One region of the Paenibacillus sp. FSL F4-0243 genome, then DNA from elsewhere that is predicted to be linked to it. Evidence: predicted binding sites of a transcription regulator. Region 1 holds the regulator's gene; each other region holds the start of a gene.
What was found. Region 1 encodes Rex, which represses fermentation and respiration genes when NADH is low (regulators of the CRP and FNR family bind a similar motif). Its sites were predicted from a motif close to TTGTGAAATATTTCACAA; they were not measured.
Positions count from the first base shown of each region.

Region 2: NSS87_RS15925 (cytochrome ubiquinol oxidase subunit I) is a predicted target of Rex. The motif match lies at 3,192-3,209, and genes of this name have one in related genera.
Region 3: NSS87_RS03415 (flavocytochrome c) is a predicted target of Rex. The motif match lies at 4,002-4,019, and genes of this name have one in related genera.

Region 1 covers NZ_CP150151.1:4,804,412-4,811,217, forward strand. Annotated here, with positions in the region: gene NSS87_RS21405 (amidohydrolase) at 146-1,447, opposite strand; gene NSS87_RS21410 (redox-sensing transcriptional repressor Rex) at 1,434-2,087, opposite strand; gene dinG (ATP-dependent DNA helicase DinG) at 2,219-5,080, opposite strand; gene NSS87_RS21420 (hypothetical protein) at 5,217-5,858, opposite strand; gene panD (aspartate 1-decarboxylase) at 5,970-6,353, opposite strand; gene panC (pantoate--beta-alanine ligase) at 6,346-6,806, opposite strand, start outside.
Region 2 covers NZ_CP150151.1:3,610,882-3,617,687, reverse strand. Annotated here, with positions in the region: gene cydD (thiol reductant ABC exporter subunit CydD) at 1-581, opposite strand, end outside; gene NSS87_RS15930 (cytochrome d ubiquinol oxidase subunit II) at 650-1,666, opposite strand; gene NSS87_RS15925 (cytochrome ubiquinol oxidase subunit I) at 1,663-3,027, opposite strand; gene NSS87_RS15920 (GNAT family N-acetyltransferase) at 3,568-4,470, opposite strand; gene NSS87_RS15915 (hypothetical protein) at 4,482-6,329, opposite strand; gene NSS87_RS15910 (TetR/AcrR family transcriptional regulator) at 6,526-6,806, shown strand, end outside.
Region 3 covers NZ_CP150151.1:765,877-772,682, forward strand. Annotated here, with positions in the region: gene NSS87_RS03405 (diacylglycerol kinase) at 1-287, shown strand, start outside; gene rlmD (23S rRNA (uracil(1939)-C(5))-methyltransferase RlmD) at 395-1,879, shown strand; gene NSS87_RS03415 (flavocytochrome c) at 2,110-3,900, opposite strand; gene NSS87_RS03420 (sensor histidine kinase) at 4,173-5,762, shown strand; gene NSS87_RS03425 (response regulator) at 5,737-6,519, shown strand.

The DNA.
Region 1 (6,806 bases):
TATCTTTTTTGATTATATAACACACCTGTGTGTTTATCCAAAGTTTCATATCCAATTCAATGATCTAATTATCAGAAACACAAAAGGCTGTAACTTTGCAATCGCAGAAAGTCACAGCCTTTCAGTTATTCGTTATGATCTTAGACTACCGTTTAAGCAGTCCATCAAATGATTCTTGCGCCTTACGACGGATTGCTTCCTCATCTAGCGTTACACATTCTCCATGTTTTACAACCTGTTTACCATTCACCCATACATGCTCAACATCCTTGGCACTGGCAGAGTATACAGCATGAGACAACAGATCTGTGTGTGGTAGCAAATGCGGCTGGTCTATATCAATCGCGATAAAGTCCGCTTTCATGCCAACAGCGAGTCTACCCACATCATTTAAAAAGATAGACTTTGCGCCATACTCTGTAGCTATACGCAGCGCTTCCGGAGCTGGAACAGCCGTCGGATCACCACTTACACCTTTATGGATGAGGGCTGCAAGACGCATCTCTTCAAACATATCCAGGTTATTATTGCTTGCCGCACCATCTGTACCCAGTGATACCTTCACACCAGCCTTTAGAAGATCCGTAACCCGAGCCACTCCACTAGCCAGTTTCAGATTACTTCCTGGGTTATGAGACACGCCTACATCATGACGAGCCAGTATCTCGATCTCTTCATCATTCAAATGAACGCCATGTGCAACAATAGACGGACGTGTGAACATTCCAAGCTTCTCTAAATGCGCTACAGGCCGAAGTCCGTAATCCACCACATTCTGCTCCACTTCGCGTTTGGTCTCGGACATATGGGTATGCATCGGTAAATCCAAATCATGTGCCGCTTGAACAAACTTAACAAAGAAGTCCGGTGGGCAAGTATATGGGGCGTGTGGCGAGATCATCGTCGTAATTCTACCATCAGCCTTACCATGCCAATTTCGTGCAAAAGAAATCGCTTCCGCAAGCTTGTGATTTTGTACTTCCTCTGGGCATAATCCGATTACGCCTCTCATCAGTACAGAACGAATGCCTGATAATTCGACTACCTCTGCTACTCGATCCATATGATCATACATATCCAAGAAGGTTGTAGTACCACCTTTTAGCATTTCCAGTACCGACAAGGAGGTTCCCCAGTATACATCTTCTCCAGTGAATTTCGCTTCCATCGGCCACATCTTCTCTTGAAGCCACACCTGAAGTGCTAAATCATCTCCATAACCACGAAGCAATGACATTGCCGCATGGCCATGTGTGTTTACCAGACCTGGCATAAACAGCAGACGACTGCCATCAACAACTTGTACATCATCTTCCATTAAAGGCTCTTCTTTTCCTATGTAAGTGATCAAATCATCTTCAATAGTCATATATCCATTCAGAACCGGCTCATCCGTTCCCGGAATAAGAAAACGCCCGCCCTTAATAATCGTTTTACTGCTCTTCATTTCCGGTTTCTTCCTTTCCGTCTTTCAAATAATAAGCAAGGCTTTGCAAATCCGTTGTAAAATCGGCAGCATGAACCCGGATATTCGATGGTGTTTTTAGAATCACTGGTGCAAAATTCAAAATCGCCTCAATGCCAGACTCAATGAGAATATCTGCTACATTCTGCGCTTCTGAATCAGGCACAGTAATGATCCCAATTCGAATACCTTGCTCACGAACCGTCTGACCAAGCTCCTCCATCGGTTGAACGGTAAGAGAGTTAATTTTCCGCCCTACCTTAGGTGCATAGGAGTCAAATATAGCGGTAATCTTCATAGTATCTTTCAGATAAGCATTGTAATTAGATAATGCATGTCCAAGGTTACCGGCACCTACTAAAGCCACATTCAATTGTTGATCCAGCTTCAGAATATGACGGATTTTTTCAATAAGATAAGTTACGTCATACCCGATACCTTTTCTACCAAAGTCTCCAAAATAAGCTAAATCTTTACGAATTTGAGCAGGATTCAAATCAAGTTTTTGTCCTAGTTCTTGTGAGGAAACGGTTAATATTTCACGTTTCTGGAGATCATTCAGGAAACGCAAGTACACAGGAAGTCTGCGAACAACGGCTTCTGATATTTTATCCGATTTCATAATTTACCTCCTAATTTAAGTGATATTCTGTTCAAATCCTATCGAAATTTCTGCACCTCGTCTCAATGAAGAGCGGTATTCTTATACCGCCCTTCATTGTAGAGTGATTAATTAGAGGGAAGACGCCCTTTTCAAGAAACGCCTCCGTCCTCCAACCACTCCGCTATTCGAGGAACCATTTGATCCGTAAGCATATGCTCCATTTTCGGGCCAGGCAACGAATACAGGAAATACTTCCCATAGTGAGATTCGATCACCCTTGTGTCATACACAATAACAATACCCCGATCTTGCGCTGTCCGCACCAGTCTTCCAAATCCTTGCTTAAAGCGGATAACTGCCTGAGGAACAGACAACTTCATGAACGGATTCTTCTTCTGGGCTTGTAATAACTCAGACTTCGCTTCCGCTAGGGGGTGATTCGGCGGTTGAAATGGAAGCCTCACGATAGCCAAGCATGTTAATGCTTCACCCGGAATATCTACACCCTCCCAAAAGCTGCTTGTTCCTAACAGCACAGAGGCTGCACTGTCCTGAAAACGGCGGATCAGCTTACTACGGCTGCCCCCCTCCACGCCTTGACCTAGCACCGTGATCTCTTGTGAGGCTAGAGCCTCTTTCAGAGGATCATAAACCTGGCGTAGCATCTTGTAAGAAGTAAACAGGACAAGCATCCGCCCACGTGTTGTAATAGCTGCTTCTGCTAGTGACTGTACGAGTGTATCGACAAATCGGGCATCGCCTACACTCCCCTTCACACTTGGGAAATCCCGCGGAATAACTAACAGCGCCTGCTCCCGATACTTAAAGGGAGAAGGCAGGAGTGATGTCATCAGACGCCCCTCTTCCGCAGCTTCATTAAGTCCGAGATTATCAATCATAAACTGGAAAGATTTATCCACAGAGAGTGTCGCCGAAGTTAGTACGATACTTTTCTTCTTGTCGAAAAACAGCTCCTTAAGCTGATTACTAACATCAACAGGAACGGCATACAGCTGTAGCGATTTACTGCGATAATTTCCATTCGCCTCCAGCCAATATACTACATTCTCATCATTTAATCCCATAAAAAACCGTACTTGCTCACGTATAGAAGCTAAATCCTTAAATAAGCCGCTAATATCGGTAACTAGGCTATCTGAGGAAGATTGACCTTCTTGATCTCGCATCTCATTAAGCATTTTATCACCTTTACGGATAATTTCGCTTAATGTCAGATTCATAGTATTCTCTAAAGCAACCAATTCATCCCAATCTTTCGGTTTACGGGTAGGAAGTAGCCGCATGACTAACTGGCCGGCTTCTCCCGCCGCTGCATCGCTGCGTTCCGGCAAGAGGCTGAATAGTTTATCACTAAGCAGATCCCAGGTTTCTTTTACGGTAAGAAGGTCCGGATAGATTCTATCGATCACTCCGCTCCATTCAGAAGCTTCCTCACTGCCTGATGACTGAAGCATTTGGCGAAGTGTAGGAAGTTGGCCATTTCGACTATCCTTATAAAGACGCGATAGTGTATGTGCCACCGTGAAATGCTTCATATGCATGCCTAAATGCTTGCCAGCCACGTCCTCCAGATGATGGGCCTCATCTATTACAAGATGTTCATAAGCCGGAAGTAGTTGATGCCCAGCCTTAACATCTGCGAAAAGCTTAGAGTGGTTCGTAATGACCACGTCTGCAATACCAGCTTCATGCTTAGCCCGATGATAATAACACTTACGGAACCAAGGACACGAGCGACCCAGACAAGAATCGGTATCGCTTGCCACCGTCTCCCAAAAATCTCCGCCACGTCCACTTAGATTGAGCTCTTCGTCATCTCCTGATTCACTTTGTGTCAGCCAAACGATCATCTGAGCCGCAGTAAGCGCATCTTCCCTCGGACTTATAAAGTCTTTTTTATTAATTTTATGTTCGAACTTACGAAGACACAAATAATGCCCTCTGCCCTTAAAAATTGCAGCTTTAAATGGAAAAGGAACTACCTGCGTTAACAAAGGAATATCACGCTCACGCAATTGATCCTGCAGATTAATAGTATGAGTGCTGACCATGACTTTTTCATTAGTGCGTACGCTTTGGTATATGGCAGGCAATAAATAACCAAGGGATTTACCGGTTCCTGTCCCTGCTTCGATCAATAGATGCTTATCTTCGGCAAGTGCCGTCATCACCTCATTGATCATAATATCCTGAGCTTCTCGGCTTTCATACTGTGGCAAAGTTTCCTTAAGTCGTTTCGTTACTTCATCCATATAATCTGTAAAAGATAAATTGTGTAGTGGATTCTCAGCATGCTCGTCTCGAGGTGGAGCTAATTCGTTCCAGTCTCCTACAGCAAGCGCTAATTGACGATAGAAAGTCAGATCACCTTCGGGCTGAAGCGTCTCCGCTTCCCGTTCACGCAGCAGACCATCAAAATACCAACCCAGATCACTATCCTCTTCCGTAAACAGCTCACAGAGTCTCTGAATCGTCAGCAGAGGCAAATCGTAGAGCTCCTCCAGACATTTCAGCAATACAAGAGCAGTTGCGAGTGCATCACTGTCTGCCTGATGCGGACGATCGTGCGTCACTCCAAAATGTGCACTAACTGATCCTAGTTGATAGGATGTGAGGGAAGGAAAGCAGATTTTCAGAAAATCAATCGTATCTAAAATCCGCCCTTGAAATGGTAAATACCCACATCGGTCTAAAGCATTTTGCAAAAAATGGAAGTCAAATGCGACATTATGCCCTACAAGCACAACATCATCCAAGAGTGGGACAAGCTCCATCATCATCTCATCCAGCTCAGGTGCATCCTTTACATCATCATCGGTAATCCCCGTTAGACCAGTTATAAAAGGAGGTATCGGCGTTCCGGGCTTGACGTAGGAACCATATACCCGGGAGATGGACCGGTCTTCTTCTATAATTGCAAGGCCAACCTGGATAATTTCACCCACGGATTGGGTTCCCGTTGTTTCAAAATCAAGCACGGCAAATTTCATTATAATTCTATTCCCTTTCAATTGAGACTCTTAATCAGCATAACAGAAGTTGCGAAAAAAGGCGATGCACACCACTGGTTCAGGGGATGCATCGCTAGAATGAAAATGCGGAATAATAAACCGTAAACGTAATAATTTACAATAATGAAACAAGCTGATTTCCGAAATGAAGCTTACCTCCTCGGCGGCGGCAAACCTCCAAATTAACGGTTGGTTCAGGAAGTGCCGGGTCAAGTTGCAAAGAAAGGCCAAACAGCTCCTGCGCTTCATTGAACCGTTCTTGAGAGGCCCTGATGCAACCTAAAGCGTTATAAACCATTGCCTTCAGCTTGGTTTCCCGTATCAAACCGAGCATATGGTTCAGATGGCTCCAAGCAGCTTCCCCCTCCCCTTCCTGCAGGTAAGAGATGGCTAAATATAATCGAGCAGCCAAGCTATCCGGATATTGCACAATAACTTCCTTAAACTGTTCAATACATTTTCCATACATCAGCAGCTTATAATACCCCTGACCTCTAACAAAAGTATCCATGCACAGCTCGGGTGCTTCCTGTTCTGGCACTTCCTCTTCAACCACAGTCGTAAAATCTACACTTTCACGAAAGTGACTTAGCTTCTCTGCAAAGGCCAGCCATTCATCCATCACTTTATCACTAAGTCGATGCAGCATATTATAATTGCATAAAAGCTCATTCCGGCGGGCACCCTCCGCTGTAGGGTAATCTGTAACGATCTCCTGAAGCACCTTGTTCATTTCAGCAAACAAATGTTGAAACATGGGCTATCCCCCCTTACTGAAGATGAAATCAGTTCAGCTTGCCTGACTTCATTTTCTGCGAGAACGGGGTCTTTCATCCCTGCCATTCATTACATGGCGTAAGTCCATAATTTAAGCGATTGTAGCATGCAATTCATGATCAGCCAGCTTCACTGGTCTGTTGTTCTCATCCACGAATACCACCGTTGGCTTATGCGACTCCAGTTCTTCCGAAGACAACATCGCATACGAAATAATAATTACTGTATCTCCCGGTTGAACAAGACGTGCAGCTGCACCATTTAGGCAGATCACACCACTGCCGCGAGGCCCTGGAATAACATAAGTTTCTAACCGTGAACCATTATTGTTGTCCACGATCTGCACTTTTTCATTCTCAAGAATATCTGCCGCTTCCATTAAGTTCTCATCAATGGTAATACTTCCCACATAATTCAAATTCGCTTCTGTCACCGTCGCACGGTGAATTTTGGATTTCATCATATGTCTAAACAAGAGCGGCAACCTCCTTTGGAATAAATACATTATTGTCAATTAATCGCGTTCTGCCAAACTTCACGGCAAGCGCTATAATAATTTCCCCATTTACATCCGTTAATAAAACTTCGTTCTCTAAGCCTTCCAGATTAGGGAAAGTCAGTATTTCCGCATAATCAATGACCGCCAAAGGAGAGCTGGAAATAACCGAGGTCAACAATTCCCGCACTTCAGCAACGGTTGTTACTTTTCCTTCTTCAATGGACTGACGTGCTTCACGCAAGGAACGAGATAACACCAGTGCTTGAGAACGTTCCTCTGGAGATAAGAATACGTTACGCGAGCTAAGTGCAAGTCCATCTCCTTCACGAACGATAGGGCAAGGTACAATTTCAACATTCATATTCAAATCAGATACCATTCTGCGGAGCACAGCTACTTGCTGAGCATCCTTTAGCCCGAAGAAAGCAT
Region 2 (6,806 bases), 1.2 Mb from region 1:
GCCAGTTGCGCATATTTTTCTTCGGATTTGTTCTTCGTTTTCAGTCCTACCAAAATCATGAATAGCGGGATGAATGGAGCTGTAAATAATAGAATGAAACCTGTGTTGGCATGTTGGATAAATGTAACGACCAAAATCAGAATCGGGATGATAGCAGCTTCCATCATACGTGGCATGTACTGACTGAAATAACTATCAGCCTCATCCACAGCATCCAGAGCAATACTGACCTTCCCTCCCGTCTGTCCACGAAGGGTTGAAGGCATGGAAGCATGGGTCAAGTTTTGCAGCACGGCTGAGCGCATATTTGTCTTGGCGGTGGCAGCCATGTGCAAGCCAACTTTACCGTTTCCATATGACAACAGTGTGCGTGCAGCCATAACAGCCAGAAGAATGCCGAGCAACACGATTACCGATGAAAATGAAGCTCTCTCCACAAAAATCCGTTGGACTGCTTCAGCAAGCAGTCCAGCCTGACTCACAATAGCAGTACCAAGCGCGAGCGAAATGATCGCGAGGAGGGCCATATTTTTTCTTTGTGAAGACATTTGTTGAGAAATCAGACTGGATTTCCTCGGCACAGATCACACCTCCTTTATATATAGGCTTATAGAGAAACCTCAAACACACCGTAATGGATCAATTAGCTTTATTTTTTCCCTTTTACATAATCCGCATCAAACAGGAAGAGTTTGAAGACCAGAATAAGGGATGGGATCAACAGGCACAGACCGCCGATAAACACAACAACTAACGCTAAGCCCATTGCTGGTGAAGTTGCACTGCTCTGAATCGTGATATACGGATCGAGAATATAAGGGTATTGCCCAATCCCATAAGCGAAGAAGGCACAGAAAAATTGCAGCATGATGCATATGAAAGCTAATCCGTAACGGCGTCCGTTATATAAGAGCCACATCGCGATCATGAAGAAAGCAACGGAAAGTGCCAAGAGCCACCATAAATCCATCATATTTTGAAAATGCCGCTCATTGTGTTGACCCAAATAGATAAATGCTGTCAGTGCGAGAATTATCGTCGGTGTGCTCCAAAACAGGGCGTAGTTCCGCATCAGCTTCAACGCGGAATGATCCTCTGCACGAGATGCGTAAAAAGTCAGAAATGAGCCGCTTATGAACAAAACGGACACGATTGCCAGTCCAACGATGCTCCACGATAACGGATTGGTAAACAGCGCCCAGTAATCCAGAGAAACCGTCTCAGCCTGCTTCACAATAAAGCCGCCTTCAGACAAAGTAAGTGCCACTGACAACGAAGCCGGAATAAGCAGACCTGTAGCTCCGTACAAAAAAAGATATACTATGTTTTTCTTGGAACCATAATTTTCAAAAGCGTAGAACGAACCGCGAATCGCAAGAAGAATAACTGCAATACTTCCCGGAACAAGCAGCGCAGAGCCATAATAATAGGCTGTGTCCGGAAAAAATCCGACGATGCCAATATAGAAAAAGATAAAAAATACATTTGTAATCTCCCAAACGGGTGATAAATATCGGGAAATCAGACGATTAATGAGATGATCCTGCTTCGTCAAACGGGCATAAAAGGCGAAGAATCCTGCTCCGAAATCAATGGAAGCTATAATTAAATAGCCGTACAAGAACAGCCAGAGCACCGAGATGCCAATTATTTCGTAACTCATCATTCAGTGCCCCCCTTTTCCACAGATTGATTAGGATGTTCCTTCATCCATTTCTCCATCTCAACTTCTGCCGGATTATTGTTGAACAAACGTCTTAGCACGATTACACACATAGTGCCGAGTACGATGTACAAGAGTAATAAGGCGAAGAATATAATTCTTACATTCGGTGAAGTCGTGGCAGCCTCCTCTACACGCATATATCCGCGGATAATCCACGGCTGTCGCCCAACTTCTGCATAAAACCAGCCCAGCTCTACAGCTAGAAAAGCGAGCGGTGCGATCAGTGCGATGATGCCAAGCATCCACTTGTTAAGCACATTGCGTTTTTTCCAGAACACAAACAGGAAGTACAGGACCGAAATCGCGAGCAGAGCAAATCCGATTCCAGCCATTAAATCAAACAGATAGTGAACAAGAAGCGGTGGCCATTCTTCCTTGGGGAATTCCTCCAGCCCCGTTACCTCCGCATTAAAGTCTCCAAAGGCCAGGAAGCTGAGCACTTTCGGCAAATGAAGAGCCCCTATCACTTCATGCTCTGCATTCAGCCATCCCATTAGAACCAAGTCCACACCGCTACCCGTCTCAAAATGCCACTCTGCCGCTGCAAGCTTCTCTGGCTGATGCTCGGCCAAAAACTTGGCGGACACATCACCAGCTAATGTGTTCAGCAAGCTGAACAGCAAAACGACCGCCATCATGAGATTCAAGGATTTTTTGTGGTATGCGGACACTCCTTTTCTCAGCATCGCAAAGGCTGCAATCCCGGCTAACAAGGCAGCTCCTGTCAAATAGGCCGAGCTTAATACATGGAATACCTTGGAGAACGTCGCCGTATTCAGCATCGCTTGCACCGGGTCAATCGCTGTGAATTGGCCCGCTTCCATGACAAAGCCTCCAGGCTGGTTCATGAATCCGTTCACCGTCGTAATAAAAACGGCAGACATGCCTGCCCCGGCGACAATCGGAATCGTCAACAGCCAATGGATATACGGATTTTTAAACCGATCCCACGTATACAAATAAATGCCCAGGAAGATGGCCTCAAAAAAGAACGCGAACACTTCCATGAATAACGGAAGTGCAATAACATTCCCAGCCAGTTTCATAAAATTCGGCCATACCAGGGCTAATTGTAGTGATATGGCTGTACCGGTCACGACACCAACCGCTACAGAAATGACAAATCCCCGAGACCATCTCTTTGCCATAAGTGTATAATGGGGATCCTTTTTGCGGATCCCGATGAACTCTGCAATAGCGATCATTAGCGGTATACCGACGCCAATCGTCGCAAAAATAACGTGGAACCCGAGAGTCAAGCCTGTCACCAGCCTGCTCCATAGCACCGTATCAATTGCCATTCTTTACTGCTCCCTTCAAACGCTGTTCATTTTTCGTCATAACTTGATGCTTATGATTAGGCCGGCTAATTCTGGGGCTGCATTCAATATCAGGTTTAGCAGGGCTCAGCGACATCGTTGCCTGTTCGTTTTAGTATGACGTTCCTCGTTCTTTGCTATGTAAAAAGAGAAAAATTTCACAAAGCAAGAGTTGGCGAGCCTGATTTACCTGATACTGAGCAGTCAAATTAATAACGTGACCTAATGATTAAAATCATCTTATCTTAAATTGCAAGTAATTCAATCACAGATATCTCTTAATCCCTAAATGTTCAAGAAAGGGTCAAATCTTTCTGACAACTCAGTGAATAACATAAAAAGAACCCAAAAGAGCTATTGATTCAATAGCGTATATATGATTTCACAAGTCTCCTCCTACTTCGATGTTAGAAAAAAACAATATTTCCTCATTTTAACCTCTAATATATCCCCCCTTCTGCAACAAAAAAAACACTGACTCAAATCATCAGTGTTTTTGAATTAAAGCTAATGTCATCTTCGTCATGACAAATCTTTCTCCATTTCATATTGCTCGATGTATACGTCAAGACCAACGCTTTTAAGGAAGCGTATAGAATTTGTATCTCTTTTGTCTACATTATTGACGGTGATGATAGAATGTCTCTCTCCCATCCAATGAAATAAGGAACGTCCAAATCCCCGGTTTCTTTTTTCTCGCAAAATACCGAACTGTAGAACTGCTCCGTTGGCCGATTTTATTACCGCGTATCCACAAATCTTATTCTCTTCCCTTATCGTGACCACATCGTATAAATGCGGGTTTCGTAAAATTGCATGAACAGATTGTTCCCAAGAAGGTTCAAAATTCCAATAAGAATGTACCGATGTCCAATCGAATTCTTCCAGTCGAACCATAGTAATGAATGTATGTTTATGATCGTCCGGAAGGGTTACATCAATACGCCCCTTGAAACAAGCCAATTCTCTATGGATTTGAAATCCTATGGCGGTATACGCTTTTATAGCTTTATCATTCGTTTGAATCACTTCAAGCAAACACTTTTGAATATGAGCTTCTTTAAGGATGGGAAGAGCATGACGATATATTTGTTCGACTAGCCTTCTCCCTCTATAAATAGGAACGACTCCTGTACCAGTATTAAAAGCAGTACTTTCGCCATTACGATCCCCGATGCCATGCATAACAAATGCAATCAGTTTATCTTGATCAAAAGCACCAAATGAGATCTGATAATTAACTCCCGCGCCTGCAAATTTATCAGCTAAATACTCCGAAGAAACATGAAATGGAATTACATAATCGGAAAAGGCTTCGTTAAAGCAAGTTGTAAACTCTTGTAATTCAAGATCCTTAACACTTTTGATCAACATATAGTGTTTTTCTCCTTTTCTTTTGGTACTAAGTTCTTCATCATCAGCCAATCTCCAATTCATCATTTAGTACGGCCATAGAAAAAAGAATACCCATCTGACTTTCCAAGCTTATTCGTCTCCGTTGCGTCCACTAGCTTGACCGCTTTCAGCAACGATACAATTTGCGTATGCATAAGCTTTGCATCAAATTTGTCCATCTCTCTGTTTTCACTATCCACGAGCAGATAGTCGGGCATTGGAATGAAGCCAATCACCGGTATCCCTGCTTCAAATAAAGGCTGACTCTCTCCAAACTCAAACTTGTTATGACCACGTAATAATACAGTACGTGTGCCGTCGGTCTTTTCAATAGCCTTCAGCCAAATGGCCGCCATCATTTCATTGCCCGCATAGGTATATTCTGTACTTATTTTTCCAGTTGGTCTATAGTGACCCGTATTATCGTCCTTCCACTCCATACTGCCTAAATGCTCAACCGTAATTCCAGCTACAGCTTTTATATGGCCATTCTTGCCATCCCAGAGCTCTCGATGTCCCTCCATCCAAGTGGAAGTCGCCTGAGAGGATCCTTTGAAATCCGGTAATCTAAAATGGCCTGTCACAAAAGCGAAAATCATCGTACGTTCCGGCTGCTCCTGCTGTAAGTAACGAATCATGGACAGCATGCCCACAGCACCATTTTCCTCCACCACATTTATTCCATCCGTATGGGTATTTATGATAATCGCTTCATCTTTATTTTTCCCGTCAATTTTCACATAAAAGGATTCTGTTGGAGCATTTTTTTGTATTTCCGCTTCTAAAATAACCGTACCTTCTTTGTGCTTCTGGGCTGCATTGATCACCTTTTTCCCTTCCGTTTCATTGACCCAGATCGCAGGAATTCCAGCATAATCGGTAGTAAAAGGCACATACTGCTTTTCAACCTTATCGTCGGATACCCCTTTCCAGACAACAACAACAGCTTTCACACCCATTTCCTTCGCTTGCTCCAATTTAGCTTCTTTTAAAGCTGTAGTGAGGACTAGATCGCCTTCATTTGGGGCAATTTGGCTTTCCATTGGAGAGGAATCCCGCATGTTCATAACGATCCCACTTGGGAAATTTCTGAAATTCTCAATTTCAATGACAGCAATTTTTCCGCTGGCCTGGTCATACTCACCACGCTTCGTATATACCAGCTCCCCTGTTACCCCATTTTCGTCAGTTTCACCGGAATAAGGAAAAGCTGAAGAGACATGAATTGACTGCTGATCAATCATTAAAGAGCTGCTCTTTTCTTCCCATCGGTCAAAAGTATAGTGATCACGATAAACTTTCAGCCCCATATCTGTTACCTGTTGCTCCAGCCATGAAATAAATTGATTATGACCCTCAGAGCCGGTTGTACGGCTTCCAAAAGAATTCATTACTTCAATATCCTTCAGCATCACTGCTGCAGAATCCAATTTACGTTCATCGATCGTCACAGCCGCATCAGCTGCTAATGCCACAGGTGTTGTAATAGGTTTTGAATAGATTCCAATACCCCAAAGTGCAGTAACGATAAGAGCAGCAATGCTGAATAACACTTTACGAACCACTATCAATGGAGTGACTCTTCTGCGCACCTTTTGTCCAAAGAGTCCTCTCCATATGCCCGCTACGATCAGCAGCAAGATAGAAAGCGCAAGCAGCCAAAATTCTCTTGTCAGTAAGTACAACCCTTCTGCCACCATCGCACTAATTAACACCACATGTAACTTTTCACGCTTCTTTAAAAGTAAAAAAGAGATGCCTAATTCCGCTAACAAAAGGGTAATGGTCACTATCGAGATTACCGTTTCTTTGCCAATGAATACCGTAGCACAAAGTGCTAGGATCAAAAGCAGCCCCGCTGACAATCGTCTATATAAGTTTTCTAACATGACGCCCTCCCATTTTATCTACTACTATTTTGACATTACATTTGTAATGCCTTATGGTTTTAGCATATTGAAAAGACTCATGTAAAACAATAAAACGAACACCAGAATGTACAAACGGAGGGGATATGTCATCTCAAATCATGAATTATACAGTCCGAATACCTCTCAGCATCGTTCCAATAAAGAAACCAACCGTTTGACAAGAGAAGCCATCTGCACGGCATTAGTATACTTGATCCAGGAACAGCCTTTTAACAAAATCACCATCACCGATATTGTGAAGCGTGCAGGGGTCTCTCGAACGGCCTATTACAACAACTATTCCTCCAAGCAAGAGATCCTGGTGGATTTGGTCGATTCGCTTATTTTCGAAATTAATCAAAAACTCTTACCTTACACCAATGAATTAACAGGCAAAGCTAAAGAACCTCAAAAATTTATCAGAGTGCTTTTTGAAGTTGTTTTTCAGCAGCGGAA
Region 3 (6,806 bases), 2.9 Mb from region 1:
TTGGCGGCTTCGAAAAGCTTGCTCCCGGCGCTCGGATCGATGACGGTCTGTTAGACGTTATAGCGGTTAAAAAATGTAACCTGGCAGAGTTTGTCCGTTTGGTCAGATTGGCTCTTCGCGGCGAGCATTTGAATGATAAGAAGGTTATTTATTTCCGTACGGATGCGATGGATGTAATCTCTCCAGGACATGTCCAATTGAACTTGGACGGCGAACTGGGTGGAGAATTGCCAGGGCGATTCCGGATTTTGCCACAGCATTTGCGGATTTTTGCTGAAAATAACTAAGCTAAAAGCGATTTAAGATTATAACGGGATATATAGTTATGATAATGATTGAAGGCATTTAATTGGGTTTTTACAGCGATGATAATGAAAGAAGTGAACTATAAATAATGAGTAAACACCGCAGTGGACGCAGCACCAGCCGCCCAGTCGGCAAGGCGCCTGTCGCCGGACTGCCTGTGAATAAAAATGATGAGGTTATGCTCGATATTATCGGCATGACCCATGAAGGTGAAGGGGTAGGCCGCGTAGAAGGCTTTACCCTTTTTGTGCAGGGAGCTCTTCCCGGAGAGAAGGTCCGGGCAAAGGTGCTCAAGACCAAGAAGCAGTATGGCTACGCCAAGCTGCTGAATTTAGTAGAGGCGAGCAGCGCCCGCATCGCGGCGCCCTGTGAGATCTATGACCAATGCGGCGGCTGTCAGCTGCAGCATATGGACTATGCGGCTCAGCTGGCGTGGAAACGGCAGCTGGTGGTGGACAACCTGGAGCGGATTGGGAAGCTCCAGGTGAGTGGTGGTGGCGGAGACGCTGGAACGGATCAGGCAGCGGGCATTCTCGTCCGCCCAACACTGGGCATGGACGAGCCTTGGCGTTATCGCAACAAGGCTCAGGTGCCAATCGGCGTAACGGAAGGTGGCCTTGTGGGTGGCTTTTACGCGCGGGGAAGTCACCGGATCATCGATATGGAAACATGCTTGATTCAGCATGAAGATAACGATGACGTTGTGCGCAAGGTGAAAGAAATCGGACGGAAGCGCGGCATTACTGCTTACGACGAAGAATCCGGCAAAGGCTTACTGCGTCATGTCGTAGTAAAGAAAGCCTTCCGTACTGGTGAGATGATGGTCGTACTCGTCACTAATGGCGAACGCATCCCACATCTGGACGAATGGATCACTGAGATCCGCCGTGAAATCCCAGCTGTTACAAGCATCTGCCAGAACGTGAATACTAAACAGACGAACGTAATCTTCGGTGATACAACGCGTACCCTTTGGGGGAACGATGTTATTTACGATTATATCGGCGATGTGAAATTCGCGATTTCTGCCCGTTCTTTTTATCAGGTTAACCCGGCTCAAACTGAAGTTCTTTACGGTAAGACGGTAGAGTATGCAGGACTTACGGGAAACGAGACTGTTATAGATGCTTATTGCGGTATCGGGACGATTTCATTGTTCCTTGCACAGCATGCTAAACAGGTCTACGGTGTAGAGATCGTACGTGAAGCGATTGAGGATGCACGGGCGAACGCCACTTTGAACGGTATGGATAATGTAGTGTTTGAGGTAGGCGCATCTGAGGATGTAATCCCTAACTGGAAAGAGCAGGGGATTACGGCAGATGTTATCGTGGTCGATCCTCCGCGTAAGGGCTGCGATTCACGACTTTTGGAGACGATTCTGGCGATGAAGCCGGAACGTGTGGTGTATGTGTCTTGTAATCCGTCGACACTGGCAAGAGACTTGCGGGTGCTCGAAGATGGCGGGTATAAGACAGTGGAGGTAACTCCGGTGGACATGTTCCCGCATACGGTGCATGTGGAGTCGGTAGCTTTGTTGGTGAGGAACCCTTGTCAAGTAGACACTAAATAATTGGACAATATTAATTCCACTAACGGAGAACGATAAAATAGCAGAGAGTTAGACGAGCGTAGCCCCTAGGCTCCACCATAAAAAACCGCCCTGTTCGCAATGTTGCTTACAGGGCGGTTTGCTATGTCATAGAGGGCAGCTTGAAAGTTAGCAGTCAACCTGCACTCAACAAACTATCTTGCATTTTTTTAAGGCTAACTTATTAATAGAGCAGTTACACAAACATAAGATTACTCTGCTACAACTTGTTTACCTGCAATCCGGCCGAATGTGAAGATATCAGCGATGGCATTACCGCCAAGACGGTTTGCACCATGAATGACCCCTGTTACTTCACCTGCAGCGAACAGCCCAGGGATGACTTCGCCTTTTTCATTCAATACGCGAGTCTTCTCGTCGATCACCAATCCGCCCATTGTATGGTGAACGGATGGTACAGCTTTTTCAATGTAGTAAGGGCCTTTTTCAAGAGATTTCAATCCACCGCGATGTTTGAAATCAAGGTCTTTACCTGTTTTCGCATAATCATTTACTTTATTAATCGTTTCTTTCAAAGTGTTCACGTCAATTTTAAAGAAATCAGCCGCCTCTTCAATCGTATCGGCTTTAAAGAGCAAGCCTTGTTTAACGAGTTGATCGTATTCGTCTTTATGAACTTCGATCGTTTTACCAATATCCTCAATGCCTTGATTCCATAATTGATACGTATATCCGCCCGTTTGGGCAAGAATTGCTTTAGAAATAACGTCACGACGTTCTAATTCCTCAACGAAGCGCTTGCCTTCTTGGTTAATCAGGATCGCACCATCGAAGCGGGAGTCTGCAACCAGGGAAATAACACCTGTCTCAGGATTACAGATTGGATACGTTTGAATACTCTCCATGTTTGTCAGTTTGGCGCCAATCGTTTCTGCCATAACGATACCATCACCTGTAGATCCTGGTGTATCGGTAGACATATATTTTTCATCCATTTTAGGATTATATTTTTTACGCATCTCTACATTGGATCCAAAACCACCGGTAGCGATGATGACGCCTTTGTTCGCATGGAATGTGATCTTGTCGCCAGTACCTGAAGTCGCAGTTACACCTGTTATTTTGCCGCTTTCGTCCTTCAGCAAGGTTTCGGCTTTCATATTCGTTTTGATCGTGATTTGATCAGCGTCTGTTTTGGCTTTTAACTTAGTAATCAATTCAACACCTGTATGACCTACAGGAATCAACGCACGTTTTCTGGAATGGCCTCCAAATTGGAACAGATGATCAGGTAAGAACTCTACCTTGATCTCATCGCGCAGCCATTCGGCAGATGTTAGAGCATTGTCGGCAAGAATACGAACCATCTTTGGATCCCCGAGGTTGTCTCCTCCTTTCATCGTATCATTATAGAACAATTCAGCCGTGTCATCTGTGATGCCTAGAGCACGTTCAACCCAGTTGTCCGGCGCATTCATCTCACCACCGGAGATCAATGTGTTGCCGCCAACAGCTGGCATTTTCTCGAGCAGAACTACATTAGCTCCAGCGCTGTTCGCTTCGATAGCCGCACTAAAGCCAGCACCCCCGGCACCGATGACGACAACATCATAGGTTTGCTCGGCTTCTTCTTTGTCTTTGTTTCCACTGACTGCAGCGCCAGCGACAAGGGTAAGTCCAGACTTCGTAATTGCATCTTGAATGGCTTCGAGATATCCTTTGCTTGTAACCGTAGATCCGCTAATGGCATCAACTTTTGCGCTGTTAGTTGCCATGACATCTTGCTTGAGCTGCGTATAAACAGGTTCTGCAAGTACTTCATTTTCCTTATGCTCTGTTACTTTAATGTCAGTGATCTTGTTATCTAATAAGGAAACTTGTACTTTAATATCGCCATGTTTACCTTGCCCAACTCCTTCAAAGACTTGAACTCCGTTTGCATCTGCAGCGGGTGCTGCATCTTTACCGCCGCAGGCAGCAAGCGTGAACATAAGACTGAGGACTAGTAGAATAGATAACAGCTTTTTCGTGTGAGTTCGCATAATATCTCCTTCATTCTGTTGTGAATTGGTTACATACACTAGGGAGAGGAAGATTTGCTAGGCAAATCCCTTATCTCTAGCCTAGACATGAATGTTATTTCATGTGAAAATATGCACAATACCTATTATAGATTTAGTACAGCATTATGTATTTGCACAGATTAGCGTTTTTTTGTCTTTTTCGGGCATGTAAGAAACGGATATTGTGAAGGGCTATGATTACAATGAAATCAATTCACTTAAAAATTACGTTAATCGCAGGAGGCTGCTTCTTGCTGCTGTTCGTTGCATTGCTTGTAACAATATATTTGGAGATGAACCATACGGTTGTCCCTTTGAATAAGAACTTAACGCAGCAAGTGGTTAATGCACGCAGCGACCAGATTGATTATTGGTTTAATCAGCGCATTGGAGAGATAGACATGCTTGCTTCTCTAGCTTCGGACCATCAGTGGACACGAGATGAATTGCTGCAAGAGATCGATAAGTTCGAGGTGAAGAAGCAAGTAGAGTACGAATCCATACGCGTGGTGGATATTCACGGAAATTCCTGGTCAGCAAGGGACAAGCCTTTTTCGATACTAAACCGACCCTACTATCGAAAACAACTGCTAAATTCAGATTCCAATTATGTGGTGAGTAATCCGATCGTATCCAAAGCGAATGCAGTTGAAATCGTCGTCATTCTCTATCGCGTGAATCCATCGGTGAATGATGAAGTAGCTTATATTGCCGCAGCCGTCTCCGTCAAGAAGATGAAGGAGATTGCTCAAGATGTAATGCTATATGACCAGTCAGGCCAGCTTATCATCGATTGCAGAGAGCTGGGTGAAGGAGATGGAGCGGAGGATGCAGCAGATAAGAAGAACATGAGTGTATTTGAGGCTCCAATTCAAAATGTGGAAGGCTGGAAGCTAGTACTCGAAGTACCGAATTCAAGTCTATCGCTAGCGGTGATCAAAACCCAGCGGACTGCATTGCTGGTAGGCGTTCTTATCGGTAGTGCGTTTATCGTCTTTCTGATGCTGCTTGCTTCTTCCATTATTCGTCCAATTCAGTCGCTTCGCCAGGTAATGGAAAATGTGCAGAACGGCAACCAAACCATACGAGCAGATGTTACGCGCTCGGATGAGATCGGCGATCTTGGGCGAAGCTTCAATGACATGCTTGTTCAATTATACGCTGTGGAGCAGGACCGAAAGGAGATGGAACTCAGACTGATTCATGAGCAGATCAAGCCGCATTTTTTATACAACACATTGGATACGATCCAGTGGATGGCAACGGAACATGGAGCAGACAATGTGGTGGAGATGGTGGAAGCGCTTAGCGCGTATTTTCGATTAGGGCTTGGCACAGGCAGTCCCTACATTCTGCTTGATCAGGAGTTGTACCATGTCGAGAGTTATCTTCATATTCAAGGCGTACGATATGAGGAGATTCTGGACTACGAGCTTCGATATGATGAAAAGCTTGCTCAGTGCCAAGTCGTTCGCTTCATGCTGCAGCCGTTGGTAGAAAATGCGATTTATCACGGGATTAAGCCACTTGGGGATCAAAAGTGCAAAATTTCGATCACAGCATATAAACAGGTCGATTATTTGGTCATTAAGGTTGAAAATAATGGGGTTATGATTCCTGAAGAGAAGCTTGAACAGATGAATCAAGCCCTTCTTGATGATAAATATGATCGTTCTGCCACAGGCTTTGGGCTATACAGTGTAAACCATCGCATTCGACTAGCTTACGGGGTGCCATATGGCCTTGCAGTGAAGAGCGAAGATGGCATTACCGTTATGGTCATTCGAATACCTTTGGACGGGGAGTGGAATGAAGATGTGGAAGATTGTCATCGTCGATGATGAAACGATCATTCGCAAAGGCTTGCGACAATACATTGAGGAGAGTCCGTATCTTTTTGAGGTTGCAGGAGAAGCGAAAAGTGCAAACGAAGCATTGAATATGGTGGAGGAAGCCCCACCACATGTATGTCTTGTGGACATCAACATGCCGAATATGAATGGGCTCGATCTGATGAATATATTGCGCGAACGCTGTCCGTCGGTTCTGGTTGTCATCATCAGCGGCTACGATAACTTTGAATATGCGCGTCAAGCCGTGCAACTGCAAGCATTCGATTATGTATTGAAACCTGTGCCGAAGAGTGATCTGAACAAGCTGCTTCATCGGATCGATGAGCATCTTCAGGCAAAATATCCTTTGCATTCACATGAAAGCAGGGTGGATAAGGAGCTGGGGCTTCCCGGGTATACAGGGGATGGAACAGTGCTTATCCAAAAAGTGATCGAGTATATTGACAGTCATTATCAGGATCCGGAGCTGTCTATTACTAGAGTAGCAGCGCTATTTCATATCAACCAAACCTATCTTAGCAAGCGTATGAAGCAAGAAATCGGTGCTTCATTCCTTGACTATGTCACCGAGCTCCGGATATCGAAGGCGAAGGAGATTCTGGATGACGTAATGCCGAATATCAAAATCGGGGATCTGGCCGTGAAGGTAGGGTATAAGAGCCAGTACTATTTTAGTCGTGTGTTCAAAAATAGAGTCGGCTCAAGCCCCTTAGAGTACAAAAAGCATCCGTTCGGTTATGGATAGGGCATCAATTTAGTAGAACGCCGCAGTAATTAGGCGCCACCATATATAAACACGACGCAGCCTCGAGGGGTTGCGTTTTTTATGTGGCGGATTGTTTAGAGGACATTGATAGAAAATAGGTAGGACCTTAGGAGGTAAGCGCTATCTTTATACCTATAAAAACGCGACGTGAAGGCCTTCATGTCAACAAGTGTATACCCAATGTCATTAATTATCTATTTGAAAGAAAGGCCACTTTTCATAATGTTACTATAAGGACATTGACATATGTTATAAGCTTCTATGAC